3 regions of the uncultured Zhongshania sp. genome follow, and region 1 is predicted to be linked to each of the others. Evidence: predicted binding sites of a transcription regulator. Region 1 holds the regulator's gene; each other region holds the start of a gene.

Region 1 (10,909 bases):
GGTGCCGGGCATTAATTGCATAATACCCCGCGCGCCAACCGGTGAATTGGCGCTGGGTGCAAAGGCGCTTTCCTGGCGGGCAATTGCGTAAATCCATTTCAGTTCAATATTCTCGCGTTTGGCGATTGTCTTGAAGGTGGATTTATAAGGCGTGGGAAAGCGCAGGGTTAGGTCATTCCATTCACCCGCGCGTATCGCCGTCATAATGGATTGGTGTGACCAGCCCCAGTTTAGGGCGAGTTGTGCGGCAGCTACTTGCTCAGGTTTGTTGAGACTGCGCATGCCGTAATTCCACTCTAAACTGGCAGTAAAATTCTCTCCTAGTAAATAGAGTTCGCGAGCGCGATTGATCGCCTCGTGCTGCTCAATTTCGGTTATGAGCGCTGGATCCAAGGTTCGTACCGCTGCTAATTGGTATTCTTCGTTGAGAATGTCTGCCGCTAAAAAGCTGTAATAGCCGCGCTCTGCCGCAATTTGTTGAAGAATAAGCTGGGTGCTAACACTCAGCTCACCTTTTAACTCGATATCAGCTCTTGCCCACCAATAGCGCCAGTCGGCTTTCTCCCGTAATTCTGCCGGTAAAAATTGAATGGTTCTTTGTACTTCGGGCCAGTCCAGATCTTTTAAAGCGAGGCGAATACGCCACTCTGTTAGATACGGGTCTTCGTAGTTGGGGTCGTTGGCCGTTACCCAGTCGCGGGTATAGTCTGCATCACTGGCAATAATTTGCCGCGCCATACTATCGCGCAGTGCGTAATTCTGGGCTGCGCTAAAGTTGAGGCGGCGATCAAGTTGATGCCACAGGGTATTGGTGCGCTCAAAGTCGCCACGTGCAAGTTGCTTTAATGCGTGAACAGCCACTTCGCGGCTATGTTCGTTAACCGGAAGTTTGCTGCCCAACTGGTAGAGGCGTTCAGGGCGTTGAAGTAAGTCGACATAGGCTTCGGAGTTGGCAATTTTGCCCAGTAAATAGCGGGCCATATCGGTTTGGCCTTTTCTGAGCGCGAGTTCAGTGCGCAGCCAATACTGATCTTCTGTTTCGGTGGCATTGAGGCGGGCCATCCACTGCTTAATGGGAATATCACATTCCTTGGGCAGCGACGAGGGAGTTAACCATAACTCTGCAATGGCCTTATCGGCTTTGTCGTGATCGCCAATTTGGCGTAAGGCGTAGGCGTAATGGCAGTTCGTGGCGACCGATGAGTTCCGTTGGTAGTAGTGAACAAACTGTGCCCAATCGCGGCTGCGCAGTAATTTATTGAGCCACGAGATACGAATTCGCTGCCCGACAATGGTATCGCCGTATTGTTGGAGATAGACGTCGATCGTTTGCGGCGACACGCCATTGATCTGTGCTTTGATCAATTCCAGCTCAAGATAAGGCAGCAGCGGATAGTTATTTAGCTTTGGAGCAAGCTTTTCCGCATTGATAAGCCTCCCGCGGCTGATTTCGTTGAGGGCTTCGCGGTATAATCGCCGGCTTTCGTCTAGGCTCGGCTCGGCAAACGCCTGAACTGCTGACGTTGTTAATAGTAAAACCAGTAATAAGAGGCGATTCATTTCCCTACAGCCTTGTAAAACATCGTGAATTTCCTAATAAGTTAGCCAACATCGAGATTAACCAGCTTAAAGCTGGTTACACATTGGATCAAATATATGCCTTTGTTACGCGCCACACAATTACAGCACAGTATTGGACAACAGATTGTCTTGGATAATGCAGAATTGCAATTAGAAGCTGGCGATCGTGTTTGCTTATTGGGACGTAATGGCTGCGGAAAGTCGACTTTGTTGCGCATTGTCGATGGTAACACCACGGTAGACTCTGGTGACATTTGGCGCCAGCCGGGGGTGAAAATTGCAAGGATGGAGCAAACCTTGGATTTTGCGTCGCCGGAAGAAACGATTTATGACGTCGTGGCGGATGGTTTAGCAGGTTTAGGTAAAACACTGCGTCGCTATCATGAGCTGATTATCGGCGAAATGGGCGACGAAGAATTAATTGAACTTGAAAAATTACAGCGTGAGATTGAGGTAAACGACGGCTGGCTATTTCAACAGCGTATCGAAAATATCCTCTCTCGACTTGAGTTAGATGCCGACGCGACGGTATGCAGTCTGTCGGGTGGCTGGCGTCGCCGCGTTGCACTGGCGCGGGCGCTGGTTTGTGAGCCCGATATATTGCTATTGGACGAGCCTACCAACCATTTGGATTTAGACGGCATTTTGTGGCTGGAACAGTGCGTTATGTCGTTTCAGGGCTGTGTGTTGTTTGTGACTCACGACCGGGCGCTGATTGAAAAACTGGCGACCCGCATTATTGAATTAGATCGCGGCATTCTGACTAATTACGATACCAATTACGTCCGTTACCTGGAGCTGAGAGAGCACGCATTAGAGGTTGAGGCCGAGCAAAATGCGCTGTTCGACAAGCGTTTGGCGCAGGAAGAAGTATGGATTCGGCAGGGAATTAAAGCGCGTCGCACCCGCAATGAGGGCCGTGTTCGCGCGCTCGAAAAGATGCGCAATGAAAGATCACAGCGCCGTAACCTCACCGGTTCGGCTAGTCTGAGCGTGAATCAGGGTGATAAAACCGGCAAGGTTGTCGCCGAGCTCACTGATGTTCGCTTTGAAGTACCGGGTAAATTACTGGTCGACAATCTTTCACTATTGATTTGTCGCGGTGACAAATTAGCACTTATCGGCCCAAACGGTGCTGGTAAAACAACCTTGCTACGTTTGATTCTTGGTGAGCTTGCCCCCCAGAGCGGCACGGTGAAAGCAGGAACCAAGCTGCAAGTCGCTTACTTTGATCAGCTGCGCGATCGCTTGGACGAAGATAAACGGGTGGTGGATATTGTTGGCCAGGGCCGCGATGCGGTCACTATTAACGGCAAAGATCGCCATATCATGAGTTACCTCGGTGATTTCTTGTTCACTCCCGAGCGCGCTCGCAGTCATTTCGGGGTTTTGTCAGGGGGAGAGCGTGCGCGGGTGCAACTGGCGTGTCTGTTTAGTCAGCCCGCGAACGTATTGGTGATGGATGAGCCAACCAACGACCTCGACATGGAAACCCTTGAATTACTAGAGAGTTTATTAGTTGAGTTCAGTGGCACGGTATTGCTGGTCAGTCACGATCGATCCTTTGTAGATAGTGTTGCCAGTAGTTGTTTGCTGTTTGAAGGTAACGGTCAAATCAGTGAGCACGTGGGTGGCTATACCGAGGTCTCGAATTACGTGGCGCGCAGCGCAGCTCAACAGAAAGCGGCGGCAGCAAGTAAAAATACGGCAGCGGCAGCAGCGGTGACCGAATCAAAGCCCGCCGCCAAAGTGAAAAAGCTCAGCTATAAGGATCAACGGGAGTTAGATGGGCTGCCCGCCAAGATTGAAACCTTAGAGGCAAAAATTGCTGACTTGGGTGAAATAACAGGTGATCCTGCTTTTTATCAGCAGGATGCTGACAAAGTCACCCAAGTCCTCGATCAATTAAGCCGTGTTCAGCTAGAGCTCGATGAGTGTATGGAGCGGTGGATGGAGTTGGCAGAGTAATTAGCCAACTCGCACCGCCAGCACATCGCATTTGGCGCCGTGTAATACGCCGTTGGCGGTTGAGCCAAGTAATAGCGCTAGGCCTTTGCGGCCGTGACTGCCAACGATAATGAGATCGGCGTTTAAACTATCGCAAAGTTCATGGACTTGTGAATCTGGTCGGCCACTTAAGAGGTGACATCGATCAGTGGGGATGTTGGCGCGCGTGGCGTATTGGTGAAGTGATTCTTCAGCTTGGGTTTGCAGTTGCTCCTGTACGCTGGAAAAATCCATGGGAATATCGCCGCCGTAGGCGAGGCTCAGTGGTTCTACCACATGAACTAGGTGCAATTCAGCGCCGTAGCTAGCCGCCATGGCTTCAGCGCGCGTCAACACCGCGTTGGTTTCATCTGACAAATCAATCGCTGCAAGGATGCGCTGATAATTTGGCATAGCATTCTCCTTTTGTGGTCGCAATGTACCTCGCTATTAAGGTATAAAGCCTGCCATCTGTCCAGTGAAGTCTCGGGAGCCGCTTATGGCGTGGTTAATAGCAGTTGTGGTTATCGGGTTCATGCTGGCGCCTATCATGTGGATTCTGCCGTCTCGACGCCAGACCCAGCAGGCCGAAATACGCGCGAGTGCTCGCACCTTGGGCTTGTCAGTGAAAGTGGTGGCAATGCCAAAGACGCGGCGCGCTAAGGTTCGGCGTGAAGAGGATGTGTTTGGCGTTTGTTACACCCGGTTTTTACACACTAAAAAGCCGCTAGCACCTTGGAAGTACTGGTTAATCGACGTGCCTGAGGGCGACGACGATCCGGTTTCTCTAGACCGCGCAATACTAGCGTTGATTGAAAAAAATCGTCCCTTGCTGCCAAGAGATGCCAGTATGCTTGAATTAACGCCACTTGGTCTCAATATTTATTGGCGTGAAAACCATGCAGATTTAAATGTAGTGAAAAATATAGCGCAGGCGCTCAACGCCATAGTCGAAGAGGCGCATCTCGAAACCGGAGTGAGTTCAGAATGACTAGGCCAGATCAACAAAGTGTCTCGCCAGGCCGCTACCGACACTATAAAGGCGGTGAATATTATGTCTACGAGGTGGCTACCCACAGTGAGACGGAAGAATTAGTTGTCGTTTATCGACCTTTATATGGCGAGGCTGCACTTTGGGTTAGACCCCTAGCTATGTTCACTGAAGTTATTGAATTTGAAGGAAAACTGCAGCGTAGATTTGAGTTTATTAGCCCCGCTGATGGATCGATTTTATAGCTTGATGGCAGGGCTGATGATGTTACGCCGCCCTTGACCCTGACGAAATGAACACTTATATATGTCGCCTCTCGCCGTTAAGGCGTCACACGTTTACGTAAATTGCAGAAGGATAATATGGGCAAATCTTTAGTTATTGTGGAGTCGCCGGCAAAAGCGAAGACCATTAACAAGTATTTGGGCAACGATTACATCGTGAAGTCCAGTATTGGCCATATCCGCGATTTACCAACTAGCGGCAGCAGTAAGGCGAGCCCGGTCGATGCCAAGCAGCGCGCCAAAGCGGCAGCATTGACGCGCAAAATGTCACCAGAAGAGAAAGAGATTCATAAAAAGACCAAGGCGCGTGAGCAATTGGTTGGACGTATGGGCATTGACCCTGATAACGATTGGAAGGCGCGCTACGAAATATTACCGGGCAAGGAAAAGGTCGTTAATGAACTGAAAAAATTGGCCGAGAATGCCGACACTATCTATCTCGCAACGGATTTGGATCGCGAGGGAGAGGCAATTGCGTGGCATTTACGCGAGTCAATTGGTGGTGATGATAGTCGCTACAAACGGGTGGTCTTTAACGAGATTACCAAGAAGGCGATTCAGGCCGCGTTTGAAAAACCAACCGAACTCGATATTGATCGTGTTAATGCGCAGCAGGCTAGGCGCTTCCTAGACCGCGTTGTTGGCTATATGGTGTCGCCATTGCTGTGGGCGAAAATTGCACGCGGCCTATCTGCTGGGCGTGTGCAGTCAGTTGCGGTGCGCTTAATTGTGGATCGTGAAAAGGAAATCCGCGCGTTTATTCCGGATGAGTTTTGGCAAATTCACACTGACAATGCCGCGCCAGCGGGTAAATTGCGTCTGGAAGTTAAAAAACAGGCTGGTGAAGCGTTTAGACCAGACAATGAAACCGATGCCATGGCGGCAGCGGCGGCGCTAAAAAATGTTGAGTACAAGGTTAGCGCCCGCGAGGACAAACCAACCAAGAGCCACCCCGGCGCCCCATACATAACGTCGACGCTACAACAGGCTGCAAGTACCCGCCTAGGCTTCGGGGTTAAGAAGACCATGATGATGGCACAGCGTCTCTATGAGGCGGGTTACATCACCTATATGCGTACCGACTCGACCAATTTAAGTGCGGATGCCGTAACGGCGTGTCGCGATTATATTTCGTCCAATTTTGCTAAAGCGTATTTACCTGACGCGCCGCGTTCGTATTCTAGTAAAGAAGGTGCGCAGGAAGCGCATGAGGCGATTCGTCCGTCGGACGTTAACGTTGAACCGACCCAATTGGCGGGGATGGAGCGTGATGCTGAACGCCTATACACCCTAATTTGGCGGCAGTTTGTGGCGTGCCAAATGGCCTCAGCCGACTTTACGAGCACGTCGATCACCGTGGCTGCTGGCGATTTTGAGCTTCGCACCCGCGGCCGAGTAGTGCGTTTTGACGGTTTTATGAAGGTGCAGCCGCCGGGCGTTGCTAAAAAAGAAGATGATCAAGAGTTGCCCGATGTGAAAGTGGGTGAAAAGCTCGAGCTTCTGAAGGTCGATCCGACGCAACACTTCACCAAGCCATCGCCGCGCTACTCTGAGGCTGCCCTGGTAAAAGAATTAGAAAAACGCGGCATCGGTCGCCCATCCACCTATGCGTCGATCATTTCGACTATCCAAGATCGCGGTTACGTAAAAGTTGAGAATCGGCGTTTCTATGCGGAAAAAATGGGCGATATCGTCACCGACCGCTTAGTTGAAAGCTTTAGTAATCTTCTCGATTACAGCTTCACTGCGCGTATGGAAGAGTTGCTGGATGCGGTAGCTTCTGGCGATAAGAACTGGAAATTGCTGCTCAATGAATTCTACGTCGATTTTCGCAAGACGCTTGAAGCCGCTGAGGCCAGTGACGCGGGAATGCGTCAAAACACGCCGACTGGCACTGATATTCCGTGCCCAAATTGCGGTCGCGATATGCAAATTCGCACCGCGAGTACCGGTGTATTCTTAGGTTGTTCAGGCTATGCACTGCCCCCGAAAGAGCGATGCAAACAGACTATAAACTTAGTGTCTGGCGATGATTTTGTCAGTATCGACAACGATGACGACGAAGCGGAATCTAAATTACTGCGCAGTAAAAAACGCTGTAAATTGTGTAATACCGCGATGGATAGCTATGTCATTGATGCCTCGCGCAAGCTGCATATTTGCGGTAATAACCCCGATTGTTCAGGCCACGAAATTGAAGAGGGAAGCTTTAAAGTTAAGGGCTATGAGGGGCCGCTTATCGAGTGCGATAAGTGCGGTGCCGATATGCAATTAAAAACCGGGCGCTTTGGGAAATATTTTGGCTGTACCGGCGAGGAGTGCAAAAACACGCGTAAATTGCTGCGCAGTGGCGAAGCAGCGCCACCGAAAATGGACCCTGTACCGATGCCGGATCTGAAGTGTGAGAAGGTTGACGACCACTATATTTTGCGCGATGGCGCGTCCGGTCTATTTCTTGCCGCCAGTGGTTTCCCGCGCAATCGTGAAACCCGTGCGCCGTTGGTAAAAGAGATTTTACCGGTTCGTGATCTTGTTGATGAGAAATACGCATTTCTTTTCGATGCGCCGGTGAAAGACAAACAAGGGAACGACACGGTTATTCGCTACAGCCGCAAAACTAAAGAGCAGTATGTGCAGACCGAAGTGGATGGCAAGCCATCTGGTTGGGCTGCTTTCTATGAAAATGGTAAGTGGGTTGTGCGTGAAAAAGCAGCTAAAAAAGCCAAGGCCGCTAAATAAGATGTTAGCGGCGATGCTTGGGCTCAACGGGCTGGGGTAACAATGAAAGAAAGTTTTCGCGGGCAGAGTAATCTACACATTTATTTTGCCGAACAATACCTCGCGCAACTAGAGACGACAGACAAGTCTGAGTGGGGCGGGCATTTTCATCGCGCCACTGCTGAATCACTGATTTGGCAGCTTTTACTGGCCTACCAGTGTCACTTGGCGGACCTCCTTGAGCAACAGCCTAAGTTTGGCTTGCGTGTGCCAGCAGGGCATTTTAACGCCAGTTCATTTACTTCAGCGGAGCTTCCCCCAGAGATTTTGGAGTTGGCCGATCGCGAAGTGCATTCTACGTGGCTTAAGTCCTTAGTCGATTATCCGTTTTTGCAAACCACAGCCTCATCGCCGTCGGGTCTTATTGCCACTGATGCAGTCCGCATGGAGCGCATTGAATTAGATTTTGCAGATTGCCTTGCAGAATTGAAATCGGTGATCGCTAGACACCGTGCGACCTTAATGGAGTATTGATGCGGTTGGCGTCAGGCTGGGCGGATTTGCTACAATAGAGTGAACAAAAGCGCCGCGTTGGCGTTGGTAATATCAAGGATATTTTAGTGCTGTCATATTTAGAACTCGTCGAGCTTGCCAATGGAGATATTGTCTTACAGCGATCAGAAGGCGATGAAAACCCCTTGGTGACGATCAAATTCTCAAAAGAGACCCGCGAGCACATTGTGGGGTCGGTGCTAGATGTTGCGCGCGCTATGGTACAAGCAGGCATCGAAGCTGCCGCGATGTCAGCGGGTGACGACGGCTTTGTGGACGAGGATGATATTGATGATGAAGACGATCTACAGTCAGATACTAAGATCGTCCATTAACGGCTTCAGTAAAGGTCTCGGACTTTAAGACTGCATAAAGATAACAAGGCACTCCGCAGATCCAGCGAGGGCAGCCGCTTCTAAGGCCTGTCTTTCATCATCTCTCAGCGGTCTATCAAGCATAATGGCGACGGTGTGACTTTTACCGCGCTCCAGTGCTCTAATCCCAATTTCGCTCAAGTCGCGCTTACTATTAGACACCACCTGCAGAATTTTTTGACCCTGTAGATGGCTGTCCGCACTTAGCAGTGGCTTTAAAGGTCGGTCTGCAACCCAGCACAACCAGCGTTGATCAGCATTACTGCTTAATTCAATCATCATGGCCGCAAGCATGGGGCGAGATAAGTGTGCGTCGCTGCGCATAGTGATCTCGGTAACTTGGCTGCCGCTCGCTTCAGTAGCGGGGGTGTAATGTAGGGGCATTTGTTCTAGACAAGACATAGTATTAACTCCCGCGGCGCAAAACACCGACACTTAGGCCTTCGATCGCAAACTCTTGCTCTCGTAAATCTACGTCAATCGGTGCGTAATCTGGATTTTCAGCAATCAGCGATATATGAAATTTACTTTTTTGCTGTTGAAAGCGTTTTACCGTGACTTCATCCCCAATCCGCGCAACCACGATTTGACCATTGCGGACATTCGTCGTGCGATGGACCGCGAGTAGGTCGTCGTCAAAGATGCCAGCATTGATCATGCTGTCGCCTTTGACTCGGAGAAAGTAGTCCGCGCTGGGCGAGAAAATAGAGCCGGGCATATCGCAGTAATCTTCGATATGCGCTTCGGCGAGAATGGGGTTGCCGGCTGCAACTCGGCCAATGATGGGTAGACCCAAGCTTTCAGGGAGGCGAATACCGCGTGAAGCACCGGCGATGATCTCTATTGCGCCTTTGCGTGCAAGGGCTTTGAGATGTTCTTCTGCGGCATTGGGTGACTTGAAACCAAGTTCTCTGGCGATGTCTGCCCGAGTCGGCGGGTAGCCAGTTTCGCCGATATGATCTTTAATCAATTGCAGAACTTCACTTTGTCTGGCGGTCAGCTTTTCCATAAATTTGGCATCTGGTTACTTATACAGTAACTGTCATTATATACAGTATTATTTGGATGGCAATAGCATTTGTGGATTTAGCAAATAGGAGGGTAGATATAAGAAAAAAACCTGCAGTAGCAGGTTAAAAAAAGGAGGGTGTAAGCTGGAGGCTTGGTCTGCGACGATCGCGGCGGTACTAGTATTCGTCGGTAATGCCGTTAACGATATCTGATTCAATCTCAGACAAGGGGTTCCAACTTTCCGGTACCATGGTGTCATCTAGAAAACGGTAATCATCGTCGCTTAGTTCAAAGGCGTTTCGCCAATCTTCCGGTTCTTCGACGATATCTAAATTGAGTTGATCCCAGCTGTCCAAATCGTATTGGCATAGTTCACCATCGATTAGCTGGGCTTCCACTGAGTCGCTATCGTCGTCGACAGCGACGACTTCAAATAATTGGCCGGACTCAATATCCTTGTACCAATAACCAACTTGGGGTCTTATAGTCGCCATGATTTTTGCCTCCGTTGATATACGATTCCCAAACTAACACTTAACAAATCGCTGTCTAGTAGGTATTTTTCACGGCTAGTTTGGTGTCGCGCTGGGGTTCTTTCTCAGTCTTCAATATAATTAGCTTTAGATTCAGGCGCATAGCTGAATTTTCTGATGCAATTTTGCAGTTTCTTATTTGATTTTTATGGTTCATTTGTCTAAGCGCGTGTCGTTTAGAAATGAAATTGTATAGCAGTGTAATGAGGATGCCCCAATGCTGGAGCAGTGGTGGACAAATTTTCAGCCAGAAGAATACCCCTGGCTGGGCGAAGTGTTTGTGCTGGTACTTATTTTATTGGCCCTGAACTTGATTTTGGGGCGATTAGTTGCGCATCTCACTAAGAAGTTTGAAAAAACTCATAATCTTTGGGATGACGCTTTGCTAGAGGCCTCTAGGCGTCCGGCACTTCTTATGATCTGGGCTGTGGGCGGCAGCCACGTGCTGGAGGTAATTGGCGAATCCACTGACGCCGAGGTGTTTTCGGCCTTAGATTCCCTGCGTGCGGTGGGGGTTGTAGTGATTCTGGCGTGGTTCCTAGTGTCCTTGGTTAGACAGGTTGAGAGACGATTGCTGTCTGATGAGTACACTACACAGGACGAGCCGATCGATCAAACGACGGTAATGGCGCTGGGTAAGCTGGTGCGATCTGCGGTTATTATTGTGGCGTCACTAATGGTGTTACAAAACCTCGGATATAGTATTTCCGGTGTGCTGGCGTTTGGTGGGATAGGCGGCATCGCGGTTGGTTTTGCTGCAAAAGATTTGCTGGCGAATTTTTTTGGCGGATTGATGGTGTATTTAGATCGCCCTTTTTCTGTGGGAGACTGGGTGCGTTCACCAGATAAGAATATAGAGGGCACGGTTGAGAATATCGG
Region 2 (10,909 bases), on a different contig from region 1:
CACGAGATCACTTTTCGATAGCTCTGCTGCGCGCTTTGCCGCTTCTGGATTGGCGCCAATGAGTTTTGCTATATCGACGCTCAATTCAGCGACGCGGCAGGTTTTGTCATAGATGGTGCCCAACTTATCTTGGAACACGATCGCGCGCAGTTTTTCGCGCTGCTTTTCTAAACTCGTTTTGCAGTCGGTCTCAAAGAAAAAAGCGGCATCGCTTAGCCGTGGGCGTATAACTCGTTCGTTGCCATCAATCACCTTTTGAGGCTCGCGACTTTCGATGTTGGACACTGTGATAAAGTGCGGCATAAGCTTGCTGTTAGAATCGACAACATGAAAGTATTTCTGATGCTCTTTCATTGAGGAAATTAACGCTTCAGCGGGTACTTTAAGAAAGCGTTCTTCAAAACTACCAGCCAATGCTACCGGCCATTCTACTAACGCACTTACTTCATCGAGAAGATCATCGCTAATCACTGTGTTACCGCCGAGTGTTTTTCCCAGCTCAGTAATTTGACTGCGAATAATATCTTGGCGAACCTGGAAGTCGGCGATAACACTGCCCTGCTCTTTCAGAATGGTTTCATACTGATTTGCAGAGCTTATGCGTAATTCTTTGTTGCAGTGGAAACGGTGGCCACGGGTAATATTTGAGGATATTAAATTAAAAATATCTTTCTCTAAGGGCTCTTCACCAAAAACGATAGCGAGCCACTGTATTGGCCGCACGAATTCTGTGCGCGATGAGCCCCAGCGCATGCGTTTTGCTATCGGCAGCGAGTTTAAGGCGGTATCGATAACACTCGCAATAAGGTCTGCGGTGTTCGCGCCTTTTGCGGTAACGCGGTAGCACAGCTTTTCTTGCTTGCCGTCGTTAGCGACGTGCTTGCTGAGTTCATCAATGTCGATGGCATTCTTCTTTGCAAATGCTATCGCGGCATTGGTTGCATTGCCTGCATCGTCAAAAGCGACCTTCACCGGCGGGCCCCAAATTTCTAATTCTTTATCTGGGGAGGTCTCAGCTACATCAGATAGTAGTACGGCAAGTCGGCGCGGACTGGCATAACTTTTTGCGGCAGAAAAATTTATTGCCTGATTCGAAAGCTGCGAACTGATGCTATTGGTGAATGCAGCCGACAAAGTCTTTAAGGCTTTTGGTGGTAATTCTTCGGTGCCGACTTCAATGAGTAAATCGCGATGGGCAGTCATTATTTACTCTCCTTTGCGGCGGCGAATTCTGCGCGTAAATTTTCCGGCGCCAAGGGAAAACCGAGGGCTTCGCGAGCGTTGAAATAAGCTTGTGCTACCGCGCGAGCTAAGCTTCTAACGCGCAGGATGAAGCGTTGTCGCTCCGTTACAGAAATGGCGTGCCTCGCATCGAGTAAATTAAATGCGTGCGACGCCTTCATCACCATTTCGTAAGCGGGTAGCGGCAGTCCCTTTTCGATAAGGCGCTCACTTTCCTTTTCGCAATGATCAAATTGGGCGAACAGCTGGCTGACGTCGGCCTCTTCAAAATTAAAGTGCGACATTTCAACTTCGTTCTGATGAAACACGTCACCGTAGCTGACGTTGCCAGCAGGCCCCTTTGTCCAGACCAAATCGTAAATACTGTCAACGCCCTGCAGATACATTGCAATTCGTTCCAGGCCATAGGTGATTTCGCCGCTAACTGGGTAGCACTCTAAGCCACCGACTTGTTGGAAGTATGTGAACTGGGTAACTTCCATGCCGTTTAGCCAGACCTCCCAGCCTAGGCCCCAGGCGCCCAAGGTTGGCGACTCCCAGTTGTCTTCTACAAAACGGATGTCGTGAACTTCTGGGTCGATACCAAGCATTTTTAAGGATTCTAAATATAGATCCTGGATATTGCTGGGCGACGGTTTCATGATGACCTGAAACTGATAATAGTGTTGCAGACGATTGGGGTTGGTGCCGTAGCGACCGTCGGTGGGTCTGCGGCAAGGCTGGACGTAGGCGGCATTCCAAGTCTCTGGGCCAATAGCGCGCAAAAACGTGGCTGGGTGGAAGGTGCCTGCACCAACCTCCATGTCGAGCGGTTGAAGTAGCACACAGCCCTGCTCCGCCCAATATTGTTGCAATGCCAAAATTAGCCCCTGAAAGGTGCTGACGTCTGCCTTACTCACGGCCTTCCCCACGAAATAAATAAAGAGGTGAATTATACAGATTTGATAGCGGCTGCGTTAAGACTTAGGTGGTTTCTGGTCGTAGTAGCGGTGGACTTGCTATTATCGGCGTTCATATATGCGGGAGACAGGGTGGAATGGCGAAAATAATCGGTGCGATTTTGGGTTTTATGGTCGGTGGCCCTCTGCTAGCACTCCTAGGATTTGTCGTAGGGACATTTTTTGACCGTGGCTTAGGTCAGGCGATGCGCTTTAATTACGGTGCCGAGCGCGAGCGTGTACAAGGCGTTTTTTTCGACACCGTGTTTCGTGTCATGGGTCATATAGCAAAGGCCGATGGCCGAGTGTGCGAATCGGAGGTTGCGCAGGCTGAAGCAATTATCAGCCAGCTGGGTTTAACAGGTGCTCGTCGCCAGGATGCAATTAATAAGTTCAAAGAGGGCAGTGACAGTAGTTTTAAATTAGAGCCGCAGATGTCTGATTTTATGCAGGTGGCAAAAAGTCAGACCTTGCTTCGCCAAATGTTGCTCGAGGCGTTGTTGACCATGGCGCTGGCAGACGGCGAGATGGCAAGCGCTGAGCGGGATATCGTTACCTTAGTGGCAAAGTACTTGGGTATGCCGGCTGCCGAGTTTCAGCGCCTAATAGATATGGTTATGGCGCAGCGTCAGTTTCATAGCGGCGGTTCCGCTCAAAGTAACAGCGGTTTAGAGCTTAAGAAGGCATATCAAGCTATCGGTGTTGAGGAGTCCATATCCGATGCGGAGCTAAAGCGCGCCTATCGCAAGCTAATGAGTCAGCACCACCCAGATAAGCTAATTGCTAAAGGTGTTCCTGAAGATATGTTAAAAATTGCAACGGAGAAGGCACAGGAAATTCAGGCAGCCTACGACTTAATTAAGAAAAGTCGCGGCTCCTGATGAGATTCAGCCTTTCTGGTCAGCTTACAATTAGCTGGCTTGGGCTGACAAAGGGCGCACATTATCGACGGTTTGCGAGTCTATTTCCTCGAGTGCCTCTACCCTACCCTTGCAGGCTTGCATAATAGCTTCTTTGTTTTTGGCGAGGAAAATGCCAAATTCTTCAGCTTTGGTTTCATCAACGTCGGGAATATGTTGTTGCAGTAATGCACTGAAACCCTCTGCTAACTCCAACATTTTGTCGTAGGCGTCGGCATCTTTTTTGTTGTCAAACATACTGTTGTCCCTATCGCACATCCACTTGGCTACTACCGCCATATTTCACCTCGTTTGATTTTTTAAGATATTAACTCTGCTGTGCACTGTATATAAATACAGCTTTTCTTGCAAGGCTCAATACATAAGTACGAGGAATTAATAATATTGTCACAGCGTTTCTATACCCTCACGCGGAAGTCCGAGGGAGCTACGTGTCATGTCTAAGTATTATGTAGGGGTTTTATTCATACTGCTGCCAAGCCTGTTAATAAGTGCTTGTGGTGGTGATAGTGTTTCTCGAGTTGCGAGCCCCGTTGCCGTTGACTCAAACAATGAGAACCCAAGTCCGAGTTTATCTATAGCAAGTGCTAGTGAAGTTGCATCTGGTGCTATCAATACTCTGCGGGCTGAACCAGGCGCAGGTAGTCAATCGGGTAGTTGGCATTGGCAATTTGATCGCAGTCAATTAAGCGATGACGATGTGACCGTGAGCCGAGATCGCTTAACTTATCGTGCGCCGGAGGCTGACCAGCCTATAGAGCTGAACTTTAGTTTAGAGCGTCATTTGGACGGGCAAGAGGCTCAAGCGGCAACGAAATTGGTAGTGGTTTATCCCGCGGGTGACGAACGTAAAAGGCCATTTGTCGATGCTGGGGTAGATCTAAATACTGACGAAGGAGCCGTCCTTACCTTGGGCGTTGTGACATCCGCTCAAGGAGGACGAAGTATTCGGTCAATTCAATGGCAGCAGCAGTCTGGACCTTCCGTCGATATCATTGGGGCTGCAGATCAGGATACTTTAAAAATACTGCTGCCACAGACCGACTCGACTCTCACATTTGTATTTCGTGTTTCCGCTAAAGATAGTGCGGGGTTCATTGGGTTTGATGACATTAAAATTACGGTATTCGACACCATTGTAAACGCGTTGCCGGTGGTTGATGCCGGCGTGGATATTGGCGTTGACGCGAACACCGTCGTTGTTCTTACGGGTAGTGCAAGCGATGGCGACGGCGAGATTAGCCGTGTTCGGTGGCAAGCTTTAGCGCCGTATGATCATCTTATTATCGATATGGCGGATACGCTTACGCCATCACTGCGGACTCCAAATGTAAGTGAGGATAGCGCGCTAGAAATACGCCTGACGGCGACGGATGATAAAAACGGAAGTAGCAGCGATAGCGTATTTATCTCTGTTCGCGCGGTTGTAAATACCGCGCCAGAAATAGCTGAGGCCTATGTTGACCCTGGTGTTGCCTACAGTGGCGAGTCCGTTGCTTTGGTAGCTAGCGCGCAAGATGTGGATGGTAATAACTTAAGTTATCACTGGCGCCAGCTTGTCGAGGCGGAGCGGCCGTTAATCTCCATTACACAGGGGGTGAATGGTCGCGCCAGCGCAATTTTACCAAGCTTTTCCGACCCCTATATTTTCAAGCTGGAGCTCGCCGTAAGTGATGGTCGCGAGACGGTAAGGCGTGAAGTCAGTTTTCAGGGCGTTGCTACTCAAAAGCCGCAAGCTAACCTTGTATCTTGTCTGTCCGCGCCGTTTCAAATTGGCTGTCCCCTGTCACCGTTGGCGCCTGTGTTGAACCCAGATTCCTTCAGTGCCTGTGCTATTGACCCCACCAGCAGCGAATGTATTTTCACTAAGATTGCCGGTCCCGCTGTTTTGGCGTGTATTGATACACCTAGTCCAGAAACCTGCGGTAAAGCATTCGCGAGCCTAGCGGATCCTAGCTATGTTTTAGAACAGCTCGGCGAGGAAGACTCGGCAGGAAGTTGCAATCCCGCATTTGACGGGCGCAGTTATGAGCACTATATCGGGGCCTTGCATGAGCACACGGCGTATTCAGATGGAACCTATTTCACGCGTCCCGCAGATGTATTTGCACGCGTTAAAGCAAAGGACTTAGATTTTGCCGGTAGTTCAGACCATTCAGACAATATCGGGCTTCCACTGACGACTGGCCGTGGTGATTGCCCACCGGAACGAATTTTGGATTGCTTAATTTTTGTAGATGCGAATAACCGCGGTGATGCTTTTGTAAAGTGGCGAGCCACCCAAGAGCAAGCTTTGGCCGCTAGCGATGATCAGTTTACCGCCTTCCGTGGGTTTGAGTGGACATCCGATAGGTTTGGCCATGCCAATGTGTTTTTTTCGCGGAATATTATTAACGCTAAAACAGGACCAGGGTACTTGCTTACTATGGCGAGGTTCTGGGAATGGTTTAGCTATCCTGCTCAGTTTGGTGGCGGCTCTGACGGATTGATTAGTTTTAATCACCCTGGACGGGAAGACGCGATAGAAAGTATCGCGGAAAACTTGGGTGGCGATCCGGGCTTTGCCTTTAATGATTTCCGCTATGTTAAAGCCGCAGACTTTCGCACGGTGGGTATTGAAGTGTTTGGCAAAGGGAGTGAGTACGATAGCGATGGGCCAGCGGGTAGTTGGTTGAGTTACGCTTTGGATAAAGGTTGGTACTTGGCTCCGGTGGGTTCCGAAGATCATCATGACACGCGCTGGGGCGACGCCGATCTTCCAAAAACGGTATTGATTGCGCGATCTCGACATCGTGATGATCTTCGCGAGGCTATGTTAGCTCGGCGCTTTTATGCGGTAGCGCAGAACTACAATACGCTTCGTCTAGATTACAGTATTGATGGGCAGCCAATGGGGTCACGGCTGCGCCGAGTACTTGCTAGTGAACTTGCCGTCAGTATTACCCTTAACATAAACAGTAGTGATGTAAGCGCGCCGCGGTTTGAGTTGGTGGGGCCACGCAATACCGTACTGGCTAGCTCTACAGGTACAGAGTGGCGAATGAATTTAAAATATAGCTCGGACTTAAAATATGCATTTATTCGGGTGTTTGACGGTGAGAGACCGGTAGCGGTCTCAGCACCAATTTGGATACAAGAAGGCGAGAAAGCCTTGCCCATATGTGAGGTACCGGAAGTCTGGAAGGACCAGCCTGCGCTACTTCCATCGCTATAATTAGACGTGTTGCGTGCGTTGTATTTCGGCGTAGCGTGTTGCCCAAGACACAAATTGCTCCGCGGGCAGCGGCGGCGAATAGAGGAAGCCCTGAATCATATCGCAGTGCCGCTCACGCAGGATGCGGCGCTGATTTAGGTTTTCCACGCCCTCCGCAATTACCGTCATATTAAAACTGTGGCCCATGGCAATGATCGCATTGGTAAGGGTCACACTGTCATTGCAGCTGTCGATGTCGTGAACAAAGCTGCGGTCAATTTTTAATGTGTCGAATGGATAGCGTTTTAGATAGCTTAGCGAGGCGTAGCCGGTACCAAAATCATCGAGCGATAAATGAACCCCTAAATTTTTAAGTTGCGCAAATGTATCGCGAATTTCCGGCGTGTCATTTATGAGCAAACCTTCGGTAATTTCTAGCTCTAACTGCGCGGCGGGAAGACCGCTTTGTTGCAAGGCATAGCGAACGTTTTCAACAATGTCGCCATCAGTAAATTGTTTTGCAGAAATATTAATTGCAACAGTTAACTGCGGCAAACCGGATTTAGACCATGACACAATTTGCTTGCAGGCATTTTCGAGTACCCATTTACCAATGCCGACAATTAAACCACTTTGTTCGGCAACGGGAATAAATTGATCCGGGCCTGGGTTGTTCAAATTAGCATTTTGCCATCTAAGTAGGACTTCAACCCCCCTTAGCGTGTTGCTCTGTAAATGGATGACGGGTTGAAAGTAAAGATTAAGTTCATTGCGGTCGATGGCATGACGCAGTTGATTTTCCATCTCTAGTCGAAGTTCGGTTTCGCTGCTCATACCCTCTTCATAAAAACTAAAACGATCGCCGCCTTTTTCTTTGGCACTGAACATGGCCGCCTCCGCCCGCCGCATTAACAGGGGGGCGTCTGAGCCATCTTCGGGGTATTTGCACAGACCAATACTGGCGGAAAGATTAATTTCGTTGTGATTGATATAAAACGGTTCTCGACAGCGATCAAGCAAGGTTTCTGCAAGAATTTCCGCCTCATTTGTACAGCATTCTGGATTTAAAATAATTAAGAATTCGTCGGCGCCCAAATGCGTAAGGACCTGATCGTCACTAACGCTGCGCCTAAGTCTCTCTGTGGTTTCAATAAAGATTTTATCAACCACTTGGTGGCCCAGAGAGTCATTGATAAAGCGAATACGATCCAGATCGATATGAATAAGAATAAAGCCTTTATCGATATCGCTTTGGTCATGGATAGATGTCTGCAAGGCACGCAGGGCGAAATGTCGATTTGGGAGACCGGTAAGTACATTGTAGTTTTCGCGTATAAATAATCTATCTTCGATGGCTTTGTGTTCAGAAATATCTTCTGCGCGAATAGCAACCCGGGTCAGCTGTCCGCGTTCATCTAAAATAGGGGTTATGGTCGTCGCGAGGTATTCGTTATTTTGCGAGCTCCCAAAGCGCAGTTCACCGCGCCATTCGCGGTTGTCAGAAATTGCTTGCTGCACAAGTAGGCGTGTCTCTTCTGGAATAGTATCCTGCCAAATTTTTGTCAGCGAAGCTTCATCGTAATTGCTCGTTTTCATTTTTTGAAATGAGGCGTGATGGGTATTGATAAACTCAATATTAAGTTTGTCGTCTAAGAGCAGCAGCGCTGAAGAGCTATGTGCAATGAGCAAGCGCTGTTGTTCGTTTTTTAGACGTAGTTGATCGCGCAGTTTGTATTGACGATCTAAAGTACGGCAAAAAAGTAAGGAGATGGTGCTTGTGCAAGCGATAAGCGTTGCCAGCATGAGTAGAGCAGGGTTGTATGGTGTTTCCACGACAAAATACGCCACTGCTGATAGGGCGGCGGATACGATGAATGCTATGGCGAGAACAAGATACGGCATTATTTGCTCTTTTAAGATTGCCTAAGTACAAATACTCGGCAGCTAGATTAGTTAGTATTGCGGTCTGTTATTTTTCTTGCAACTAGCATTGCTACCGGCTTGTTGTTTTGCAGAAGCCTTGTTTCTTGATAATAGCGTATTTCTAAATCTTTGAACTGTGCGCGAAGTTCATTTTCCTCAAGATAGTAATTCGAATTTCTAGGCCCAGTATCTATTACCTCCGATCCTGTGGCCTTAGTCTGCACAAAGGTTTGATAAAATAGCAAACCACCGGGCTTTAGTGCTTTTTCGATCGCTTGGAATAGTGGTCGGTACAAGAAATAACTCACCACAATCACGTCGTAGCGCTTGTTACCGAAACCATCATTTTCAATGTCTGCACAGCGCCCTGTTACCGCCAATTTGTGCTCGTTGGCGTAGTCATTTAGCTTGGAGATCGCGATATCTGATATGTCTACTGCCTCGCACTCTAGTCCGTGACGAGCAAGCAAAAGGGCGTTTCGCCCTAACCCACACGCCAGATCGAGGGCGCTGCCCGTTTGAGGCGCTAAGGAAATATGTTGCTGTAACACCTCGCAGGCGGCGCCAGAAATTTCGCGGTCACTGTGGCGTTCATTCCACTTCAGTCGGCTGGCTTCGCTATTTGCGTTCGGCATGTCTAGCGGCGCCAGAAAGAAGGCATGAGTAGTACTAAGAGGGTGAAGATCTCTAAACGTCCTAACAGCATGGCGTAACACAGAATCCATTTGCCGGTATCGCTCACGCTGCGGTAACTGGCTGCAACTTCACCTAGTCCAGGGCCCATATTGTTAATCGCGGCTGCAGTAGCCGAAAATGCGCTGATGGAGTCGAGGCCGCAGGCCATCATCGCGAGGGTGATAATGATAAAGGAGATCATGTAAACGCCAACGAAACTCCATATCGCGCTGACAATTTTGGCCTCTACACGGTGACTGCCTATTTTTAAGGGAATAACGGCGTTGGGGTGAATGAGCTGCTTCATCTCCCGAATTCCTTGCTTGGCAACGAGCATAACGCGAACGGCCTTCATACCGCCGCCGGTTGATCCTGCACAACCCCCGATAAAAGACAGCATAATGATGGCTACGGGCAAAAAGCTTGGCCATATTGAAAAGTCTTCAGCGCCGAAGCCCGAGGTGGTGATAACGGAAATCGTATGGAAAATGCCGTGAATAAAGCTGTCCTGAAGCTCGTAGGTGCCGCTGTAAAATAGATAGACCGAGATGGTGAGCGTGGATATGCCAATTATGGCCAGATAAAAGCGGGTTTCAGCGTCATTTAAGTAGTGGCGTATTGAGCGTGATCGCCACGCGTGAAAGTGGATGGTAAAACTTAGCGCCGCGAAAAGCATAAATCCGCTGCAAATCATTAGTATCAAGGGGCTTTGAAAATAACCCATGCTGGCGTCGTGGGTCGAAAAACCGCCGATGGCGACCGTGGAAAATGAGTGCGTTAACGCGTCGAAAAAGCTCATACCGGCCAGCCAATAGGCCAGCGTACACACCAAGGTGAGTGACACGTACATTAGGAATAGCGCTTTCGCGGTGCCGGTAATCCGCGGTGTGAGCTTATTGTCCTTCACCGGCCCTGGCGTTTCGGCGCGATACAGCTGCATGCCGCCGATACCCAGTATGGGTAGAATCGCGACCGCGATAACGATGATCCCTATGCCCCCCAGCCACTGCAAAAACTGCCTGTAAAATAAGATAGATATGGGTAGCTCATCTAAGCCGGTTATTACCGTGGCGCCGGTTGTTGTAAGGCCCGATATAGACTCAAACACCGCATTGCTAATTGATAGACCTGGGTTGTCAGCGAGATAAAATGGCAGCGCACCGAACAGGCCGAGTACGGTCCAGAACAGCGACACTACGAGGAAACCATCGCGAATGCTTAGTTCACTCTGTTGTTTGAGGTTCCCTATCCAGAGCGCCAAGCCACTGCTGAATGTCACGGCAAAGGCGGTGACAAAGGCATTCAGCGCGCCGTCGCTCAGCCAGAGAGAGAGGATGGCTGGAACTGCCATCGTCAGGCTGAATATCATCAGCAGCACGCCGATAATTCGACAAATGATTCTTAGATGCATAGATTCGTGCCCCAGCTAGTGGGGAATTTCTTTGTCATTAGAAGAAGGTAAATCCGACTTGGAATAGCTTCTCTACCATTTTGATTTTGCTTTTATCAACGAGGAATAAAATCAAGTGGTCTTCAGACTCTACTAATAAATGGCTGTGGGCGATCATCACATCATCACCGCGTACCAGCGCACCAATGCTTACGCCGTCTGGCAGCACAATTTCATCGAGTCTGCGGCCCACTACTTTAGAGGAGCGATTGTCGCCGTGGGCGATAATCTCCAATGCTTCTGCCGCGCCACGCCGCAATGAGTGAACATTGTAAATATCGCCGCGGCGGACGTGGGTGAGTAGGCTGCCGATGGTAATTTGCTGTGGAGACAGCGCGATGTCAATGTCGCCTCCCTGTACCAAGTCGACGTAAGCCGGGTTGGTAATCAGGGTAATTACTTTTTTGGCACCCATGCGCTTGGCGAGGAGTGACGACATGATATTGGCTTCGTCGTCATTGGTAAGTGCCAGAAACACATCGGTTTCTTCTATGTTTTCCTGCGCGAGTAAGTCGTGATCAGAGGCGCTGCCATGTAGAACGATGGCTTTTGATAATTGCTCTGACAA
Region 3 (10,909 bases), on a different contig from region 1:
ATCACCTTGGTTTTAAGTGTTACAGCTTGCACTACAAGTGGCGGTTCTGCGCCTGTTTCTGATCGTTATAATCCCTCTGAGCGTCCACCTCCGTATTATGTTGTGAGTGCTGGCGATACGCTTTTTTCAATTGCATGGCGTTACGGATTCAATGTTAAAGGGTTAGCGACTGCTAACAAATTGGCTCCGCCTTATACAATTTATCCCGGTCAAGCCTTGGTACTTCAAGAAAGTACGCGAGTCATTGCTGCTGCAGCCAAGCCGGCGCCAACGAAAAACAAGCCATCCACTAGCAAGGCGCGTGTGACGCCAAGTAAGCCTGTTGCGGCGGCAAAAGTGCCCATTCCAAAACCTGCAATTAAATCAACCCCGGCGGTTTTGGATTCTGGCGAGGCTTGGCGCTGGCCGATTTCAGGTCCCCTGGTTCGATCTTTTGTGGCGACCGGGCAAGAGCATAAAGGTATTGATATTAAAGGCAAAATTGGTGAGCCTGTACGTGCAGCAAAGGCAGGCGTGGTGGTGTATTCGGGAAGTGGTTTAGTAGGTTATGGCAATCTATTAATTCTCAAACACTCTGATCGCTATTTAAGTGCTTATGGGCACAACCGACGTTTATTAGTCAAAGAGGGAGACAGCGTAAAGGCGGGTGCGGTTATCGCAGAGCTAGGTGATAGCGGGACAGATTCGCCAAAAGTACATTTTGAAGTTCGTATAGACGGAAAACCGGTTGATCCTTTGAGACTGCTTCCTAGGCGCTGAACGCCATTACGATCAGGAGATTGTCTTAAGTTTCACCCAAGTCGAGCAATAAAACGAAAATAAGGATTCGACGATGCGGGTATATGAAGAAAGTAATAATTATCGTTCTAGTTTAATTGAAATACCAAATAATGAAGATGCAAGTAGCGATGACTTTATTGCAGAACCCCCGGTAAAAAAGGCTGCAAAAGCCACTAAATCCCCTCGCGCTCGAAGGCAGAGCACAGATCTTGATGCAACGCAGATGTACCTCAGTGAAATTGGATTTTCGCCGCTGTTAAGCGCCGAAGAGGAGGTCCATTTCGCGCGTCTTGCGCGCAAAGGCGATCAGGCCGGTCGCAAACGCATGATTGAAAGTAATCTGCGGCTGGTTGTAAAAATTTCCCGACGATACCTAAACCGTGGTTTGAGTCTTCTCGACTTAGTTGAGGAGGGTAATCTCGGCTTAATTCGTGCGGTAGAGAAATTTGATCCGGAGCGTGGTTTTCGCTTTTCTACCTACGCCACATGGTGGATAAGGCAAACCATTGAACGGGCGATCATGAATCAGACAAGAACCATTCGCTTACCGATTCACGTAGTGAAAGAGCTGAATAGCTATTTGCGGGCGGAGCGAGAGCTCACTCAAAAGCTAGATCACATGCCATCGCCTGAAGAGATGGCTGAAGCCCTTGATCGTCCGGTGTCTGAGGCAAAACGCTTATGCGGGCTTAAGGATCGAGTTGGCTCCGTAGATGTGCCCCTAGCTCAAGATTCCGATCAGGTTTTGCTTGATACGATCGCCGATACGCAAGCTTTAAATCCCAGTGATATTTTGCAGGGCGAAGATTTGTCTAGCAGTATTGATGAATGGCTTGACGAGTTGAGTGTAAAGCAGCGCGAAGTGGTCGTTCGCCGGTTCGGCTTACGGGGGCATGAATCGTCGACGCTGGAAGAGGTCGGACGTGAAATTGGCTTAACGCGCGAGCGCGTAAGACAAATTCAGGTAGAGGCGTTAAAAAGTATGCGAGTGCTTTTTGAGGCGAATGGTCTCAGTGCCGCTTCGCTGTTTGCAGAGGACTTTAATTAGTCTTCAGTGAATAGAGTACGCAGAACTAAAAAAGCCCGCTATTGCGGGCTTTTTTAGTTCTATCAATGGCCTTGGCGATGCTTAGCGCTCAAGGTATTGAAGCTTGTCGGGTTTGCCAGCCCAGTCCTCTGCGTCGGCAGGAGGCGTTTTCATCTCGGTGATGTTTGGCCACACTTCCGCAAGTTCTGCGTTCAATTCTAAGAATACTTGCTGGTCATCTGGCAGCTCGTCTTCAGAAAATATGGCATTTACCGGACATTCTGGTTCGCACAATGCGCAGTCAATACACTCGTCAGGATGAATTACGAGGAAGTTCGGGCCTTCGTAAAAACAGTCTACCGGACAAACCTCAACACAATCTGTATGTTTGCACTTGATGCAATCTTCGCCTACAACAAAAGTCATTTCTGGTCAGCCCCTTTTAATCCTGACTTGGGTGGTAATTCTTTGAGCGGCGTATTGTAACACCAGTGAAAAAAATCGGTATAGCCTAAGTCTTAACAATAATTTATATGTGCCTAATCGTTTTTACCCCTTAGTCATTTAATTCGCGTTTTAAGACAGCTTAGCCTTTAAGGCATACAGTAATTCATGGGCTTGGCGAGGGCTCAGGCTATCGGGGTCAATTTCGTCTAATGCCTCAATAATAGGGTGCTCTGCGGTTGGCATGGCAAATAAATCTGTTTGAGGCCCCGCGGTGACTAGCTGGCCGTGGCCGATGGCTTGATTCTCGAGCTCTTGCAGTTTGATTTTAGCGGCGCGAACCACATTGGCGGGAATGCCAGCGAGTTTAGCGACCTGTAAACCATAGCTTCGGTTGGCAGGGCCCTCTTCAACACGGTGTAGAAAGACAATATGGTCATTGTGTTCGGTTACGCCAAGGTGGACATTCGCGGCCTTGGGGTAGGTTTCTGGTAATACGGTGAGTTCGAAGTAATGGGTGGCGAATAGTGTAAAGCCCTGGACGCGGTCAGCTAGGTCTATGGCGCAGGCCCAGGCGAGCGATAGGCCGTCAAAGGTGCTGGTGCCGCGACCTATTTCGTCCATCAGGATTAAGCTTTTATCCGTTGCATTGTGCAGGATATTTGCGGTTTCGGTCATTTCCACCATAAACGTCGAGCGTCCGCCGGCGAGGTCGTCAGAGGAACCTATACGGGTGAATATCTGATCCACCAAGCTCAGTTTGACGGCTTTTGCAGGTACAAAACTGCCGATGTGAGCTAGCAGTACAATCAATGCTGTCTGACGCATATAGGTCGATTTACCGCCCATATTCGGGCCAGTAATAATGAGTGTGCGTCGGTCTTCGGCGAGTTTTAGGTCGTTGGCAATAAACGGGTCGTCGAGCACGCTTTCGACAACGGGGTGACGACCCTGCTCGATATCTAATATAGGCTCGTTGCAAAATTGTGGCCGGCAAAGCTCTAACTGCACCGCACGCTCTGCAAGGTTGGCAATGACGTCTAGTTCGCACAGTGCCTGCGAGCAAACTTGCAGCGCATTTAATTCGGCGTTGACCGCGTCCAGGAGTAACTCATAAAGATGTTTTTCCCGCGCCAGTGCCCGGCTTTTACTGCTGAGGGCTTTGTCTTCAAAGGTTTTTAATTCTGGCGTAATAAAGCGCTCGGCATTTTTGAGTGTTTGTCTGCGGATATACTCGACAGGCGCTTGCGCCGCCTGCAGTTTGCTTATTTCTATGTAGTAGCCGTGTACGCGGTTATAGCCAACTTTAAGGGTGCTGAGTCCAGTTTTTTCGCGCTCTCGGCGCTCCATCGCTAATAGAAATTCACCGGCGTCGCTACTCAAGCTGCGCAATTCGTCCAGTTCGCTGTCGTAGCCTTCAGCGATAACGCCACCATCCCTCAACACCATTGGCGGATTTTCTGCTACTGCGCGGGCCAGCAGGTCGTCGAGTGCCGGAAATTCACTCACTTCGTTTCGCAAATTAATTAGGTAGGGAATGTCGAAGGGCTTTAGCTGACTTTGCAGTAAAGGCAGTGTCGCCAGTGAGCGCTGCAAGCGCGATAGATCGCGGGGGCGCGCAGAGCGCAGTGCCACCCGCGATAAAATACGCTCAAGGTCGCCAATCTGTTTTAGTGTGTCTCGTACCGATTCAAAGTGGTAGTCCTCAATAAGGCCAATAACGCCACTTTGTCGCGCATTTAGAGTGGACTGATTGCGCAGTGGGCGGTGCAGCCAGCGGCGAAGCAAACGGCTTCCCATCGCGGTTTGGCAGCGGTCAAACACCGAGGCGAGGGTGTTCTCAGTACCACCGCCTAGATTGATATCAAGTTCTAAGTTGCGGCGTGTAGCGGCGTCCATTGCCACCGCATCATCGCGGGACTCGTGTTTGAGTTGATTGATGTGGGGAAGCGCACTGCGCTGGGTGTCTTTGACGTATTGCAGCAGGCAACCCGCTGCGCCGATACCCTGGCTTAAGGTGTCGCAACCAAACCCGGCGAGGTCTTGTACCCCGAAATGCTGACATAGGCCGCGGGTGGCGGCGTCAATATCGAACTCCCATGGCGGTAAGCGCCGCAGTCCCGGTAATTTGGGCATATCGTCTAAAACAAGATCGTCAGACATCAACAGCTCTGCGGGGCGCAAGCGCTGCAGTTCGCCTAGGAAAGCGGCTTGGCCGAGCACTTCAAATACGTGGAAGCGTCCGCTGCTCATATCTAACACGGCAACGCCGATTTGTTGGCCGAGATTACAAGCCGCTAGCAGCAGGGCGTCTTTTCTTTCATCTAATAAGGCTTCGTCGCTAATTGTACCCGGTGTGACGATTCGGGCGACGGCGCGTTCTACAGGGCCTTTGCTGGTTGCTGGGTCGCCGATTTGCTCGCAAATGGCCACTGACCAACCACCTTTAACGAGCTTGGCTAGATAGCCTTCTGCTGCGTGGTGGGGCACGCCACACATTGGTATGGGCTTGCCGCCTGATTTGCCTCTTGCGGTTAAGGTAATATCGAGAAGTTCTGATGCACGTTTGGCGTCGTCAAAAAAAAGCTCGTAAAAATCGCCCATACGATAGAACACAATTTCGTTGGGGTGTTCGGCTTTAATTTTTAGGTACTGCTGCATCATGGGCGTGTGGCCCGGATCTATGGCGCTGCTAATATTTGCGTCAATGGTCATAGCGGTGGCTTATGCTCTGTGTGTTTGTGCGCTAAACGACGTTGTATAAAAATGTTGAGATCGAATATCGTTGTCTGGATGTATGGCGCTGAATAAAGAGCGCAAGGATAGCAAATCAAATATAAAACCACTACGCAGGGCGTCGTTGATTGCCCTCGTTTGCTAAATTTACTCCGATGCCCGCCAAGGCTTTTGGGCGAGAAATATGGTGTGACGACTTCCCTTGCCGGGGCGCGCGCGAACGGTGTGAATAGATACCTTAAAACGGGCTTTTTTAAGACGAATCGCAAACATGCTGTCTGCGCCGGCTGACCAAATTGCCAGCATTCCCTCTGGCCGTAAAGTCCTAGAGATGGATTCCAGTCCGCGCTGTGAATACAGCCAATTATTATCGGTGTGGGTGAGACCTTCAGGGCCGTTGTCTACGTCTAGCAATATCGCATCGTATTGCTCATGTTGATTCTCAAGCAGTTCGGCAACGTCGCCCAAAACTACCTTGGTGCGGGGATCACGCAGGGGGTTTTGTGCGCAATCACCCAGAGGCCCCTTATTCCATTCAACGACTTCCGGAATAAGTTCGGCCACTGTGACCTGTGCGCTAGCGGCGACAGCTTGCAAGGTCGCGGCGAGGGTGTAGCCCATGCCTAGTCCGCCGACCAACACATGCGCATCGCTTTTTTCCTTTATTAAGGCGCAGCCTAACTCCGCTAGTACCTGTTCTGAATTGTAAATGCGGCTATTCATCAATTCACCGCGCACCCCTGACAGGCGTATCGAAAACTCTTCTCCGCGTTGCGATAATTGTAATTCACCGCCATTGTTCGGTATCTGCGCGATACCAAGTTTTTTCCAGGGAATCATAGGTTTTGCCGGTGAGTTAATTAAAGGTGATTTTTTTGGGACGCGAACTTTAGCACAGTTCCTTATCAGGCGATTACCTAGGCGTTAATATGTGTCTCCTAGCAGCTTGTTGATGTAGCCACTGCTGGGTTAAAAACGGACTCAAATCGGTTATTTATGATGTATAAACTCCCTCATTTCGGCCGTTTTTGTCGGGGCGGCCTTCCGCTTGCATTGGCGTCCTCGAAAACGAAAATCTACAAGCTGCTAGGGCGCGGATACCGCAATTGGCGCCTTGTGTTCATTAAAGTGGATGGCGGCGAAAGAAATTGCGTTATGCCATTGACAAGCGCTTGCATAATACTGATCATATATACAGTGTATGGCTGGATGTAGATTTAGGTCATCGTAATTAATATCAACCTCCACAAAGGGTAGAAAGCACATGGATCCGAATAAACAGAAAGCACTGGAGTCAGCGCTGGGTCAGATTGAACGTCAGTTTGGCAAGGGTTCGATCATGAAAATGGGCGACAGCTCACGGGAAGTGATGCCCTCGGTTTCAACGGGTTCCTTGGGCCTTGATATCGCGCTCGGCATTGGCGGTTTACCCTACGGTCGTATTGTGGAGATCTACGGACCGGAATCATCAGGCAAAACAACCCTGTGTTTGCAAGTTATGGCTGAAGCGCAAAAAGCGGGCAAAACCGTCGCCATAGTCGATGCCGAGCACGCACTTGATCCGCAGTACGCCGAAAAACTCGGTGTTAATCTGGACGACTTATTGGTGTCTCAGCCAGACACAGGTGAGCAGGCTCTAGAAATTACAGATATGCTGGTGCGTTCTGGTTCGGTTGACGTGATTGTTATCGACTCGGTAGCGGCCTTGGTGCCAAAAGCGGAAATCGAAGGTGATATGGGTGACTCCCATGTTGGTTTGCAGGCGCGCTTAATGTCTCAAGCCCTGCGTAAATTAACTGGCAGCATCAAGCAGACCAATACACTGGTTATCTTTATCAACCAGATCCGTATGAAAATTGGTGTTATGTTTGGCAACCCAGAGACCACCTCGGGTGGTAACGCACTCAAGTTCTACGCATCGGTTCGCCTAGATATTCGCCGAATCGGCGCAGTGAAAGAGGGTGAAGAGGTCACTGGTAATGAAACTCGCGTAAAAGTGGTGAAGAACAAGGTATCGCCACCATTTAAGCAAGCTGAGTTCCAAATCTTATATGGTCGCGGCATCTACCATATGGGTGAGGTAATCGATCTAGGTGTTAAGCTCGGTTTAGTAGATAAATCCGGCGCATGGTACGCCTATAAAGGCGACAAGATCGGTCAAGGCAAGGCAAACGCCGCTAAATACCTGTCGGAAAATCCTGAAGCTGCTGCGGAAATTGAAGCGAATATTCGCGAGCAGTTACTGCCAAAGCCAACGGCGAAGAAAGTGCAGGAAGAAGTGGCTGCTGAATAAGCCAGCTAAGCGGCAAAGCAAAATGGCTATGAGTTATTTTGTCTTGCCGCTAAGCTGCTTTCTCATTGTGTTTGTTAACCCAGCTTTAGTACATCTACCGACTAATCACTTCTAGCTTTGCTCTTCTTCATCGGTTTCAATGCTAAGCGAGAAGGTGTTTTGCTTTTCTTCTTTAGCGACGTCCTCGACACTTCCCTCTGGAATACCACGACTACTGCGAAGCTTTATTTGCAGACGTAGGTTGTTCGCAGAATCTGCATTCTTTAGTGCGTCTTCAAAGGATATTTTGCCGCTTTCGTAGAGTTTGAATAATGCGGAATCGAAGGTTTGCATCCCTAAATTTTCGGATTTGCTCATTATTTCTTTGATGGTTTCTATCTCGCCCTTGTGGATTGCCTGTGCAACCGTAGGCGTGCCCAGCAGTATTTCTATCGCGGCGGCGCGCTTACCATCTTCCGTGGGCACCAAACGCTGGGAAACAAAGCACTTTAAATTAAGGGACAAGTCGAGTAGCAGTTGATTACGCCTCTCTTCCGGAAAGAAGTTAATAATGCGATCTAGCGCCTGGTTTGCGTTATTGGCATGGAGGGTAGAGATGCAAAGATGTCCTGTCTCCGCAAAAGCAAGAGCATGCTCCATGGTTTCGCGGTCGCGAATCTCGCCGATAAGAATAACGTCGGGTGCTTGGCGCAGGGTGTTTTTCAACGCCTGATGGAAACTTCTGGTGTCCATCCCGATTTCGCGTTGATTAATAATGCTGCGTTTGTGCCGATGAAGAAACTCAATGGGATCTTCAATGGTAATGATATGACCGCTACTGTTGGTGTTGCGGTGGTCGATCAGCGCGGCAAGTGAAGTGGATTTACCCGAGCCGGTCGCACCGACGAACAAGACTAAACCGCGTTTCGTCATAATGACGTCTTTTAATATTGGCGGCAGGCCCAATGCATCAACGTTGGGAATCTCGGTGACAATATTTCGCGCAACTATCGAGATTTCATTTCGCTGCTTAAATATATTTACACGGAAACGGCCGACTCTCGGAATATGGTAAGCCAAGTTCATTTCTAATTCTTGCTCAAACTCAATGATTTGCTCGCTATCCATAATCGAATAGGCTACCGCCTTGATGTCACCAGGTAGATATGGTTCCTTTTGAAGCGGCTTCAACTTGCCATGGAACTTCGCGCAAGGTGGCGCGCCGGTGCTCAGAAATAAATCGGAACCGTCGTTTTTGGCTAGAAGGGTTAGTAATTCATCAAAGGTCATATTTTGCAATCACCGATTTGTTATGGCGTTATCATTATAGGCTAACGCCATTTTCACAGATGATAGAATTGAAGTGTACTTTTAATTTGTTAATCTCACTTTGTCATTTTCACAGGTGAGGGCAGCGCCAACTTCGGCGCCGGCTAAGTCTGCCCCTAGAATATCCAATAAAGGTACGCCAGTATTTGGATCTATAAGTGCGTTTACAATACCTGCGATTAAACCATCATTTGCTAGTAGTGCGTCTAACAGACCATCAATTAGTCCGGTAAGTAAGCTTAGATTCCCACTGGCTAGCGTTCCATACGCTTCAATATTTAGGTCAATCCCCCCCAGCTCTCGCTCCCCAATTGGAATGGGTTGGTAGCATCCGGGGTTCTCTCCAATGCATGGGTCGCCAAGTTCTGGTAAATTGGGGTTCTGAAAGCTTGTGTTGAGGTTGGCTCCGACAAGCTCCGTGTCAGCACTCAGTTGAAGGCCGCCTTGAACGTGCTCGTAGGCACTTGACTCATCCGATGTGTTGAAGTTAGTGCCAGCTTCATTCGTTGCCCATTTCAGATTGCTACAAATCCCAATTATGCATGAGCTTGGCCTTGCTATTTTGTAACCTATTTCTATGATGGAGTATGGGGTTGTTGCAGGAGGAGCATCTGATGAAAATGCGTCGGCGTTATCTATTTTGCCTATACGGGCACTTAGTAGTGACGTTTTGACAATAGCAGTTAACTCTTTCGTTTCACCAGCACAGATGTAAACCGGCAGGTTTGCTTGGTTAGGCGAGGTGGAAATTTCTCCGCCCCCAGCGTCAATATTAATTTGGAGCGGTTCCGCAAGTATTTCAAGGTACGCAATTTTTTGTTTCGGACATTCGGGTTGTAGGAATCCCCCGCAAGCGAGTGTAGCCAACCCATTGAAAACATTTTCCAGCAAATTTCCTACAGCTCCGAATACATTTCCCGACACTACGTCATCAAGTAATTCTGCAACGGGCCCAATGAACGGCGCAATCACTCCAGTTAGTACATTTACTATTTGAGCAGTTTCGCTCAGGTCCACAGAGACAAGCGTTCTAACCTGTGCGGAGCGGACATATATTTCATCGGTCTCAGGATTGCCGATAGGAGATTGCTGCTGTGGCTCAATAATTTTTGCTTGCACGGATACGGATGCTAAGCCGGGTAGGTTCACGGGTAGATCGACGGCAGTCGCGTTGCCGTCAGATGCAAGTTGAATTGATCCTTGTATAAGGTTAAATAAATTTATGTCTGCATCTAGTGCAGCCTCGTCTGCACCAGTCTGTAGGTTTAATATATCTCCCAATTTAATTAGTGGAGTAAAACCTGGGATTGCGGCAGCTATGGTATTAAAGGCTGTTACTGAGGCTGTATCCCCTGAGTTATTAAGTACTTCCGCTGAAACTTCAATTAAGTCAGTAAGGCTAATATCTGTAGTTAAAACCCCATTGTAATCTCCCGCATCTAGATTTAGCTCGGCTCCCAGCGCGTCAAGATAGCTCAGTAGATTGATGTTAGTGTCCAATACTCCGTTCCAGTCGGCCGCACTTAGGTTGAGCGTTGTACCAAGTAGGCCGCCTAAAATTGGATTCAGTAATAGAGACTGATTGCTATCAATTTCGGCAAGTTTGCTTCGCATTGCTAGCTGCGCAATTGGCTCACATGCCTTCGCTGTAGCGGTGGCAGTCAGATTGACCTCATTGTCATCACTTGGAAGCAATTGCTCAAAAAGTGACGCGGGTACTTTATAGGAGAGGGCGACAGTAATTGCATTGCCATTTCGCGTTACCGTGACGGTGCTATTTGCGTCATTGCCGAGAAAGTTATTACGTTGAGCTGATAGTACATTCATATCCTCTAGGGTCATTGCTTCTACATCGAGGGTTTGATCTCTGCAATAAAGCAACGCCGTCTCCAAAGCCGCCAAGTCTGCATTCTTTTGCAAAGTGCGTTTTTCTAAATAAAGGCGCCCGGTATCGGTAACCACAGCGAGAAATGTAAATAAGCTCAGCATCATCAATACAGCGAGAAGTGTCGTTACCCCGCGCTGCTTTTGATAGGAATGACTTGATATTCGCCGCTGTGTTTGCATGTTGATTACTCTTCGTTGAACGAATCGTTGCTAAAGCGTTCTGGTATGGCATGCGAGAAGCTCTTTACATAGCGGTTATACACTTCGGTACTGACTTTGCCGCTTAGGTACTGTTCTTCCGTGCTTGCATTTTGTCCAGAGCGCTGTAGCTCAAGTAGACGATGGGTAGCGGTTTGTGGCGCTGGGTTTTGGGTGTAAATAACTTCTGGCTCTGCAAAAACAGTTGCCGAAAAAGTTGTAACACCAATAAAACA

What was found. The regulator LexA, encoded in region 1, represses DNA repair genes until DNA is damaged. The targets are predictions, from matches to a motif close to ACTGTNTNTANANACAGT.
Region 2: the regulator LexA is predicted to act here: its motif matches at 3,423-3,440, upstream of AAC007_RS06980 (YebG family protein).
Region 3: the regulator LexA is predicted to act here: its motif matches at 6,169-6,186, upstream of recA (recombinase RecA).

The regions. Positions count from the first base shown of each region.
Region 1 covers NZ_CAXBHN010000007.1:13,482-24,390, forward strand. The annotation lists gene AAC007_RS08160 (transglycosylase SLT domain-containing protein) at 1-1,560, opposite strand, end outside; gene AAC007_RS08165 (ATP-binding cassette domain-containing protein) at 1,657-3,549, shown strand; gene AAC007_RS08170 (universal stress protein) at 3,550-3,981, opposite strand; gene AAC007_RS08175 (hypothetical protein) at 4,067-4,558, shown strand; gene AAC007_RS08180 (DUF1653 domain-containing protein) at 4,555-4,803, shown strand; gene topA (type I DNA topoisomerase) at 4,921-7,581, shown strand; gene AAC007_RS08190 (hypothetical protein) at 7,624-8,094, shown strand; gene AAC007_RS08195 (hypothetical protein) at 8,181-8,447, shown strand; gene AAC007_RS08200 (hypothetical protein) at 8,472-8,888, opposite strand; gene lexA (transcriptional repressor LexA) at 8,893-9,495, opposite strand; gene AAC007_RS08210 (DUF6763 family protein) at 9,674-9,991, opposite strand; gene AAC007_RS08215 (mechanosensitive ion channel family protein) at 10,248-10,909, shown strand, end outside.
Region 2 covers NZ_CAXBHN010000005.1:99,338-110,246, reverse strand. The annotation lists gene glyS (glycine--tRNA ligase subunit beta) at 1-1,203, opposite strand, end outside; gene glyQ (glycine--tRNA ligase subunit alpha) at 1,203-2,141, opposite strand; gene djlA (co-chaperone DjlA) at 2,279-3,061, shown strand; gene AAC007_RS06980 (YebG family protein) at 3,092-3,379, opposite strand; gene AAC007_RS06975 (hypothetical protein) at 3,537-6,314, shown strand; gene AAC007_RS06970 (bifunctional diguanylate cyclase/phosphodiesterase) at 6,315-8,195, opposite strand; gene AAC007_RS06965 (methyltransferase domain-containing protein) at 8,243-8,851, opposite strand; gene AAC007_RS06960 (TrkH family potassium uptake protein) at 8,854-10,302, opposite strand; gene trkA (Trk system potassium transporter TrkA) at 10,340-10,909, opposite strand, start outside.
Region 3 covers NZ_CAXBHN010000002.1:388,715-399,623, reverse strand. The annotation lists gene AAC007_RS04170 (peptidoglycan DD-metalloendopeptidase family protein) at 1-759, shown strand, start outside; gene rpoS (RNA polymerase sigma factor RpoS) at 833-1,828, shown strand; gene fdxA (ferredoxin FdxA) at 1,910-2,233, opposite strand; gene mutS (DNA mismatch repair protein MutS) at 2,384-4,966, opposite strand; gene AAC007_RS04150 (hypothetical protein) at 5,135-5,827, opposite strand; gene recA (recombinase RecA) at 6,252-7,280, shown strand; gene AAC007_RS04140 (PilT/PilU family type 4a pilus ATPase) at 7,392-8,549, opposite strand; gene AAC007_RS04135 (pilus assembly protein TadG-related protein) at 8,631-10,655, opposite strand; gene AAC007_RS04130 (DUF3613 domain-containing protein) at 10,661-10,909, opposite strand, start outside.